DNA from 3 places in the Caballeronia sp. HLA56 genome. Region 3 is predicted to be linked to each of the others. Evidence: predicted binding sites of a transcription regulator. Region 3 holds the regulator's gene; each other region holds the start of a gene.
What was found. The regulator FliA, encoded in region 3, starts transcription of late flagellar genes. The targets are predictions, from matches to a motif close to CTAAAGTTTNNNNNNNNNNNGCCGNTA.

Region 1: a site for FliA is predicted at 1,895-1,921, ahead of motA (flagellar motor stator protein MotA). Genes of this name have one in related genera too.
Region 2: a site for FliA is predicted at 1,376-1,402, ahead of ACYQ47_RS25790 (DUF4088 family protein). Genes of this name have one in related genera too.

Annotation. Positions count from the first base shown of each region.
Region 1 covers NZ_BAAHOB010000001.1:441,758-445,033, forward strand. The annotation lists gene motB (flagellar motor protein MotB) at 1-896, opposite strand, end outside; gene motA (flagellar motor stator protein MotA) at 930-1,799, opposite strand; gene ACYQ47_RS02095 (helix-turn-helix domain-containing protein) at 2,054-2,935, shown strand; gene ACYQ47_RS02100 (hypothetical protein) at 2,999-3,271, shown strand.
Region 2 covers NZ_BAAHOB010000005.1:1,330,836-1,334,111, reverse strand. The annotation lists gene ACYQ47_RS25805 (CreA family protein) at 1-61, shown strand, start outside; gene ACYQ47_RS25800 (AzlC family ABC transporter permease) at 328-1,014, shown strand; gene ACYQ47_RS25795 (AzlD domain-containing protein) at 1,011-1,343, shown strand; gene ACYQ47_RS25790 (DUF4088 family protein) at 1,490-2,254, shown strand; gene ACYQ47_RS25785 (ATP-dependent helicase) at 2,279-3,276, opposite strand, start outside.
Region 3 covers NZ_BAAHOB010000005.1:559,922-563,197, forward strand. The annotation lists gene flhF (flagellar biosynthesis protein FlhF) at 1-166, shown strand, start outside; gene ACYQ47_RS21995 (MinD/ParA family ATP-binding protein) at 159-1,079, shown strand; gene ACYQ47_RS22000 (RNA polymerase sigma factor FliA) at 1,098-1,829, shown strand; gene ACYQ47_RS22005 (GGDEF domain-containing protein) at 1,924-3,018, opposite strand; gene ACYQ47_RS22010 (Rieske 2Fe-2S domain-containing protein) at 3,222-3,276, shown strand, end outside.

The DNA.
Region 1 (3,276 bases), on a different contig from region 3:
GTCGTGCGGCCGCCATCGCGGAAGAATGCCTGTTCCGCAGCCTTGTTCAGCACGAGAATACTGATACGGCGGTTGGTCGGTTCGTCGGCAACGTCCTTATTGAGCGGCAGTGCATCGGCGAGACCGCGCACCTGAAGAATCTTGCTTTCCTTCATGCCGCCGCTGACCAGCGCCCGGCGCGCGGAGTTGGCACGCTCGCTCGACAGCTCCCAGTTCGAGTAGCCCGTCTGATTGCCGGAGTAGGGCACGGCGTCCGTGTGACCGGCGATAGACACGCGGTTATCGACGTCATTCAACGACGCGCCGATATTCGTGAGAATCGTCGTCACGTAGCTTTCGAGCTTGAAGCTGCCCGACGCGAACATGGGCCGCTTGAGCGAATCGACAATCTCGATACGCAAGCCTTCGCTCGTGATCGCGATCCGAATCTGATCCTTGAACGCTTTCAATGCAGGCGTCTGTTCGATCAGCGCTTGCAGCTTCTGCTTCAGTTGCTGCAGGCGCTGCATGTCGTCCGCGGCGACAGCGGCACGCGCGATTTGCGGCGGCACTGGCTGCGTCTGGCTCTTCTTGCCTTCGCCGGGACGCGTGCTCGACAAATCGCGTCCGCCGCCTGGAATCACGCTCGTGTGCGCGGATGCGCCGCCGTCGTTGCCGAAGAGCGCGGAGAGCGGTGTGTTGAAGTAGTCCTCGATGCCTTCCTTGTCGTACTTCGACGTGGAGCCGAGCAGCCACATCAAGAGAAAGAAGGCCATCATCGCGGTGACGAAGTCGGCGTAAGCAATCTTCCATGCGCCGCCATGATGACCGTGTCCGTGCGCCTTCTTCTTGCGGCGCACGATGATGGTCGGCGCGAGCACGGATTGCAGCGGATCGCGTGAAGGTTTCTCAGCCATGAACGTGTTTTCCGGTAATGAGCGCGAGCGGCTTTAAGCGGACTTTGGCATCTTGGTGGCGCGCACGGCGTCGTCCAGTTCCTTGAAACTCGGACGGTCCGCCGTGAAGAGCACCTTGCGGCCGAACTCGACGGCGATGGTCGGCGCGTAGCCGTTCATCGACGCGAGCAACACGGACTTCACGCACTGGAACGGCTTGGCTTCGGCCGCGCCCTTTGCGTTGAGCAAGTCAGCGAGCGGTCCGAAGAAACCGTATGCGAGCAGAATGCCGAGGAAGGTTCCGACGAGCGCACCCGCGATCATCTCGCCGAGCACGGCGGGCGCGGCGCCGACCGAGCCCATGGTGTGCACCACGCCCATAACCGCCGCGACGATACCGAACGCCGGCAAGCCGTCCGCCATCTTCTGAATTGCGTTACCGGCAATCGCGCTTTCGGTGTGATGCGTTTCGAGTTCTTCGTCCATCAGGTCCTGCATTTCCATCGCGTTGACGTTGCCTGCGGACATCATGCGCAGATAGTCGACGATGAATTCGAGCAGATGATGATCGTTCATCACGTGTTCGTACTTCTGGAACACGGGGCTGGCTTCGGGAGCATCGACGTCGGCTTCGAGCGCCATCATCCCTTCCTTGCGGGCCTTTTGCAGCAGCTCATAGAGCAGCGCGATCAGCGCAAGGTATTTCTCTTTCGTGTAGGCGCCGCCCTTAAAGGCCTTCGGCAGACCTTGCAAGGTCTTCTTGAGCGTTGCGGTCGGATTGGACACGACGAACGCGCCGATTGCCGCCCCGAAAATACACAGCAACTCGAACGGCTGAACCAGCGCCGCCAGATGCCCGCCGACGCCGATAAAACTCCCGATCACCGAACCGATGACCACTACCCAACCGATAATGACAAACATGATCTCTCCGCAAGAAGTCAGGGCGTCGCGAGCACTGCGAGCTCGACATGAGACACGCACGGCACGCGAAACTTTATTGGCTTGTTGATGGCTTTTAACGGCGCGGACCACCCGAGATTTAGGGTTACGCGCGCAAAGATTTCTGCGCAATGGTTTGCGAGGTAAATGTTACGACGGCAATCGACGCAACTTTGACCGGTCATTACGCGTCAGGTAATGGATCGCGGATGGACGAATCGACTAACATCGGCGGCATGAATTCGACTTTTGCGTTCGTTGCATCGAGTGTCGCGCCGCCCGCGACGGTCGGCGCGCTCTTGCGTGAATGGCGCCAGAAACGGCGCATGAGCCAGCTCGACCTGGCCGGCGACGCTGAGGTATCGACGCGTCATCTGAGCTTCATCGAATCAGGGCGATCGTTGCCGAGCCGCGAGATGCTCATGCGCCTGGCCGAGCAACTCGACGTGCCGCTGCGCGAGCGCAATACGCTCCTGATGGCGGCGGGTTATGCGCCGCTATATCGCGAACGCCCGTTCGCCGATCCGCAACTCGATGCCGCGCGCCGTGCCGTCGAACTCGTGCTCAAGGGACACGAGCCGTATCCGGCGTTGGCCGTCGATCGTCACTGGACGATGATCGCTGGCAACGCCGCCGTGTCGGCGCTGGTTGCGCTCGCGGCGGATGCGTCGCTACTCGCGCCGCCCGTGAACGTGCTGCGCTTGTCGCTGCATCCGCAAGGCTTGGCTCACGCAATCGAGAACTGGCACGAATGGCGCTCGCATCTACTGGCGCGTGTGCGTCGGCAGATCGAGGTTTCCGGAGACGCCGCGCTCGCCGCGCTGCTCGTGGAACTCGAGGCGTATCCAACGCCGCCGCATGCCGGCAAGGCGAGGAGTGCCGAACTCGATCCCGTGGTCGTGCCGCTGCGCCTTTTGACGCCGCACGGCACACTGTCGTTTCTGAGCACGACGACGGTATTCGGCACGCCGGTGGACATCACGCTATCCGAGTTGGCGATCGAGGCCTTTTTTCCCGCCGACGAATTTACGGCTACCGCGCTCGCGGAGATGTCGTTGCGCTCACGGCCATCAGCTTACAAAATTGAACCTGACGACGCGGCGCGAATCAATGAATGAGCACGCGGCGTTTTAGCGAAGCGGCTAACCATGGCTTTTGTCCAACCAACGCGGAAGACAGCGATGATTCAAACATTCGAACAAGTAATCGGCGGGCAAAGCATGCAGTTCTGCGCGAGTATCGCGGACGGCGGCGGTCCCCGGCGCGTCATCATCAGCCGGGCGGATTCGGCGGAATCGCTCGTGATCGTGGAGGCGGGCGGCATTATCGGTGCCATCAAAGCGGAAGTCGAGGCGCCGGATACGTTCGTCGCGGATGCCGTGAAGCGGGCGCAGGAGGAAGGCTTGATCGAGCGCGCCCTGCAGACGGGTGCCGTGCAAACTACGAATTTGTAATTCTG
Region 2 (3,276 bases), 770 kb from region 3:
TCCGAAGAACAGCGTGACGGCGGTGCCGGTTCCCGAAGGCACGACCATTCCCGTGAAGTGAAGGAAGTGAAGCGATGCGCGCGCTCCGCCGCGCCCACAATGAAGTTGTAAACTGTACGACTTGCCGGCAGGCTGGTTGAAACCATCACGCGAGCCACGAGCGCCGCACGATCGTACAAGCCCGATGCTTACTGCATGCCTTATCCTCCCGGCGACCGATATGACTGCCCAAGCGCTCATATTGGCTTATAACGGAGGCACGATTTGAAAGCAGTATCCACCCCCGCGCTGCGGGAATTCGCCGCCGGCGCGCGCGACACCATTCCAATGATGGTCGGCGCCGCGCCCTTCGGCGTCATCTTCGGCACGCTCGTCACGGCGAGCCCGCTCACGCTCTGGCACGGCCAGTTGATGTCGCTCGCGGTGTTCGCGGGCTCGGCGCAGTTCATCGCCATCGGCATGATCGCGGGACACGCGAGCTTCATCGTGATCTGGGCGACGACCTTCGTCATCAACTTGCGGCACGTCCTTTATTCGGCGACGCTCGCGCCTTATGTCGCGCATCTGCCCGCGCGCTGGCGCTGGACGCTGTCGGGTCTGCTCACCGACGAAGTGTTCGCCGTCGCTTACGCGCATTACCAGAAGCGCGCGCCGGGCGAAATCGGCCCGCACTACTTCTTCGGCTCCGGCCTCTCGATGTATCTGAACTGGCAACTGTGGACGCTCGTCGGCTTGCTCTTCGGCGCCGCATTCCCAGGGCTCAAGTCGCTCGGGCTGGACTTCGCGATGGTCGCGACGTTCATCGCCATCATCGTGCCGCAACTGGTGGCCGTGCGCTTTGTCGCGGCGGCGATTGCATCGGGCGTGCTGTCGTTCGCGTGGCAGGACTGGCCATACAAGCTCGGCTTGCTTGCGGCGGTGCTGGTGGGAATCGGAGTCGGCATGGCGATCACGCTGATGGAACGACGCGAGCGTGAATCGAACGGCGATAACCGCAAGGAGCGCGCACGATGACCACATCGAACTATGTGCTGCTGATTCTCGGCATGGCGCTCGTCACGTATCTGATCCGCGCGGCCGTCTTCGTGCTGGGCGAGCGGTTGCCGTTTCCGCCCATCGTGCGCACGGCGCTCGGCTTCGTGCCGGTGACGGTGCTGACCGCGATCATCGTGCCGATGACCGTCTCGCCGCACGGCAACGGCGCGGAAATCACCTGGCGCAACCCGCAACTCGTGGCCGCCGTGGTTGCGGTGGCCGTGTGCGCGTGGACCAGGCGGCCCTTACTTACCATCGGGGTGTCGCTCGCGGTTTTCTTCGTTTGGCAGTTCGTCGTCTTGCGTTAAAGGCTTCTTCGCGCAACGGCTTTCAGAACACCCTCAAGTTCCCGGCTGTAACGCCGTTATCAGAAACGAATGGACTCCGCCGTCGAAGCGGACGCCAAAGGCATTTCCCGCCATCGGGCCATCCGAGCGCGGAACCGGGAACCAACATGCGTCAAATAACCCTATCGTTTCGCGACGAGACCATCGCTTCATTGCATCGCGACTATGAGGCGTTCATGCGCCTGTCGCTCAAGCTCGACCCGCAGTTCGTCACGCCGACGTTCGAGGACTTTCTGCGCGCCAAGCTGCTCGACAATCCGACGCCGCTGACCGAGCAGGCGGTGCAGCGCATGCTGTCGCAAGGCCAGTACGCGTGGGCCAAGCGCGCGCTCGACAAGGAATTTCCGGATGTCGTCGAGATTTTGATCCGACAGGCGGCCGAACACGGTTTCGCGTTCGCGATCCGCTCGGACTGGAACGCCGAGGATCTCGTGAAGGCATCGCGCGAATGGGCGACGGCCATCGTCACCGAGGCGAAGGGCGATGCTTCGCAAGTCGATGTGCTCGCCTCGCAGATCAAGTCAGCCGCGATGGATATCCGCGAAGTCGAGGAGAAGATGCAGACGCCCGCATGGCGCCTCGCCGATTCGCTGCGTCAGCGCACCTATGAGACGAAGATCGCGGTGGAAAACAGCGTTGGCTCGAATGCGCGCGAGAAGCTCGGTGAATTGCGCTGTCTGCTGCGGCTCGGCATTTTTTATGGGTCGATTCAGAAGCAGGAAGCGCAGCAGGTACTCGAATACATTCGCTCGCTGCGGCCGGAGTTGTTTGTCGATGAACCTTATGATGGGTTCACGCGGTTTGCCGCATGGCTACGGAGCATCTTTGCGCCGGCGCCGCGCGTGCCGAAGACTTCGCGGGCGCAGCGTTAGGCGTGGACCGGGCGCCGCTTACCGCTAATCCCACATCCCCTTCAAGCGCGCCGCGATATCGATCTTCGCCTTAGCCGCGGCCGCGAGTCCCGCCGCCGTCGGCGCGGCGGCGACCGGAACCGGCGGCCACGCGGTGGCTTCGAAGTTCTGCATCAGATGCTGCGGAATGAAGCGCGTGCGTTGCGCCCACACGTGCCGGTCGCCCAGATGCGTCTGGTTGTGCACGTAAAAGCGCTGCGGCGTGACGATATGCAGATCTTCCTTCGCGCGCGTCATCGCCACATAAAGCAGCCGCCGCTCTTCGTCGATTTCCTCGTCGCTACCCGTGCCCAGATCGGATGGAATGCAGCCGTCCACGCCGTTCAGCACGAAAACGTTGCGCCATTCCTGCCCCTTCGCCGAATGGATTGTCGAGAGAATCAAATAGTCTTCGTCGATGAGAGGCACGCCGGACTCGTCGCTGGTCGCATCGGGCGGATCGAGCGTGAGTTCGGTGAGAAAGCGCTCGCGCGTGGGATAGGTCGACGCGATGCTCTCCATCTGCAATACGTCGCCAATACGAATGGCCGCGTCTTCGTGATTGCGTTCGAGATGCGGCTCGTACCATCGGCGGATCATTTCGAACTCCGCCGGCCAGCCGCTCTCGCGGCCGCAGAGTTTCGCCATCAGGCCGACGAAACGCGGCCAGTCTTCGCTGGCGCGGGCGGGCGCATGGAAGGCGGCAATCGCATTCGATGAACGTTCGGCTTGCGCCACGCTGTCCAGCAGCCGCCCGGCGATGGCCGGCCCGACGCCCGGCAGCAATTGCGCCACGCGAAAGCCGGCGACACGATCGCGCGGATTTTCCGCCCAGCGCAATACGGCGAGTACGTCCTTGACGTGCACGGAGTCGAGAAACTTGAGCCCGCCGAATTTCACGAACGGAATGTTCTTGCGCGTGAGTTCGATTTCGAGCGTCGCGCTGTGATGCGCCGCGCGAAACAGCACGGCCTGCGACTTGAGCTTCATGCCGCCCTCGCGCG
Region 3 (3,276 bases):
GCCGGAGAACTTGTACGTCGCAACCAAGCGTTTCCTCATCAAGAGCGCGTTCTGCATTCCGCGCGATGGCTCGCCTTTCGTGCCGCAAGACGACGATGTGCCGGCGCTTCTGTCCGCACTGTCCGCACGCGCCACGACCGAACTGCATGGAGTCCATTTTGGATAAGTTCGTGCTCGATCAGGCTGAAGGCCTGAGAAGGCTGCTGACGCGCGCCAGTTCTCGCGTGGTGGCTGTAGTGGGCGGACCGGCGGGCATCGGTTGCACGTCGGCGGTAGTGAACCTCGGCGCGGCGTTGTCCGTGCATGGCAAGGATGTGCTCGTCATCGACGAGCGGCATAACGCGGGCTCGGTCAGCCGCATGGCGGGTGTGGATGGCGCGGGCGCGCTCTCGGCGGTGATGTCCGGCCGTCGCGAATTGCAGGATGTCGCGGTGCGCACGCCGATGGGTTTTTCGCTGATCGCCGCACCGCGCGATGAACGTATCAGCCACGACGCAGCGCAAGCACGCGCGCTGCTCGACGGCCCCGCAGATATCGTGCTGATCGATGCGCAACTCGATCGTAATGGCGCGCTCTCGTCGCTCGCGGCGCAGGCGCATGACTTTCTGATAGTGACGCGGGTAGCCGCGTCGGCGATCACCGAGGCGTATGCGTGCATGAAGCGCTTGCACTACGCCCACGCGATCGGCCAGTTCCGCGTGCTGATGAATCACGTGCAGGACGCAGCCGATGCAGCGGTCGCGTTCGACAACCTCTCGGGTGTCGCGAGCCGTTATTTGGCCGTGTCGCTCGTGCAGGCAGGGTATGTGTCCGAGGATGCGCGCGTCGCTCGGGCGAGGGAGCTCTCTCGGTGTGCGGTGGAAGCGTTTCCGGCTACGGCCGCGGCGCGCGACTACCGCTACATCGCAGCCGAGCTGCTGCACTGGCCGATGCGTCCCGCGCCGTTTTCGCGCGGCGACGAAGCGAGCCAGTACGACGCGCACATTCCGGTTGGCGAGTCTGGTGAAAGCGGACGGAAAGCGGCGCACCGAGCGGCGGCGTTTTCCGATCATGCAATGAGCAGCACGGCGTCGATGTGATATTGAAAGGTGAACAGGATGTATAACGCCCAAGGCAAACTCTCGCAGTCCGACGTGCTTACGAAATATGCGCCGCTCGTTCGCCGCCTCGGACTCCAGCTCGTCGCCAAAATGCCGGCGAGCGTCGATCTCGACGATCTGATTCAGGCCGGCATGATTGGCCTCCTCGATGCGGCTAGCCGCTACAAGGAAGATCAGGGCGCCCAGTTCGAAACCTACGCAAGTCAGCGTATTCGCGGCGCCATGCTCGACGAGTTGCGCGCCAACGACTGGTTGCCACGCAGCATGCGCAAGACATCGCGCGAAGTGGAGTCGGCGGTACACAAGGTGGAACAGAACCTTGGCCGTTCGGCCAGCGAGACCGAAGTCGCCGAGCACATGAAGATGCCGCTCGACGAGTATCAGTCGATGCTGCAGGACTTGCACGGCAGCCAGTTGATCTATTACGAAGACTTCGACCGCTCGGCGGACGACGAGCCGTTCCTCGACCGTTACTGCGTCGATCGTTCGGACCCGCTGTCGGCGCTTCTGGACGACAGTCTGCGCGGCGCGCTGATCGAAGCCATCGACAAGTTGCCGGAGCGCGAGAAGCTGCTCATGAGCTTGTACTACGAGAAGGGCCTCAACCTGCGCGAAATCGGCGCGGTGATGGAAGTGAGCGAGTCGCGCGTGTGCCAGTTGCATAGCCAGGCCGTGGCGCGTTTGCGTGCGAAGCTGCGGGAACAGTCGTGGACTAGCGTCGAGGCCTGAGTTCCGAGTTGTAGAGGCGCGCGAAGCCCCGAACCGGGGCCGCGCGCTTTTTGCTTTTGCCTTTGCAAAGGCGCTCGAATGCGCGCGGATGGGCTCAATGCATCTCGAAGTCGCGCGCCTCGGCGAACACCGTCTTGCCTTCGCCGAGACTCTTTGCGCGATACATCGCGCGATCCGCGGCTCTCAGCACGGCGGTGATATCGGCGTCATGCGCTTCTGCCGCGCTCGACAGCAAGCAGGCGCCGATACTCGCCGATACGCTCACTGGCCGCTCCTGCACCAGCGTGAGGTCGGCGAGCGCCGAATGGATGCCATCGGTGAGCGTGAGCACCGCGCTGCGATCGCGCATGTTGCGCGCGAGCACGACGAACTCGTCGCCGCCCAGCCGCGCGATGGTGTCGGTCTTGCGCATGCGCCGTGCAAGCAATTGCGCGAACGACTGCAACAGCACGTCGCCGACCGCGTGACCGTAGGTATCGTTCACGCCCTTGAAGCCGTCGAGGTCGATCAGTAGCAGTGCGCTGGTATTCGCGTCGGCGGCTTCGGGCGCGGACATCGCGCGATTCACGGTTTGTTCGAGCGCGTAACGGTTATAGAGGCCCGTGAGCGGGTCTGTCGATGCCTGCCGCGCCAGCACGCGATTCGCGCTGCCAAGCCTGTCGACCAGCACACTCAGATACACCGACGCGCCCAGCACGCTCAGCGCGAGCCCGAGCGCGGCGGCGCGGTTTGCCACCCACCACGGTTGCCACAACGCCAGCGCGACGATCGCGACGAGCGCCATTGCGCACGAAATGGCGAGCGTGCGCTTGCCGTAGCGGCATCCCGAGCCGATCAGAAACCAGAACACCACCCACAGCAGCGGCAAGGCGAGCGTGCCGCAGAGAAAGAGCATGGCGCCGAGCAACGCCTGATCGAGGATAGTGGTGATGACGAGCCGGACGTTGGACAGCGCCATCATCCGGCTGACGAGCAATAGTGTGATTGCACCGTAGGACACGTAGAGCGCGATCAACCGCGTGATCAGCGACGCGTTGGCCGAAGGGTGCCGCCACGCATACACCGCATAAGCCAGCAGAACTGCCGCTCCCATCCCGATACGCAGCATGGCTTGCTCGCGTTCGGGATTCCGGTTGCCGGACCATGCGAAGGCATAGGCCCGGCGTGCCGGTTGATGCGCCTGCTCCATACTGAACCCCTGGTGGTGATTTCTTGCTGTTATGGTCTTTTGCGCGTGTCTTTGCTGTCGCGCTTTTGTCTTATTGCGGCCCCGTCGCGATGTTCGTCTCCGACGACTGGTATTTTGCAACGTTTTGCCAAGCTGCTGTGAATCGTGTAAGAACGCATCTCGGACAGATGATTAACGGCGTTTTCTGCGGATGCTTCAGTGCTATGAGCGACGACTTTTCTCTCGCTGGCGAATGGCTGGCGGTCTGTAATGGCGATG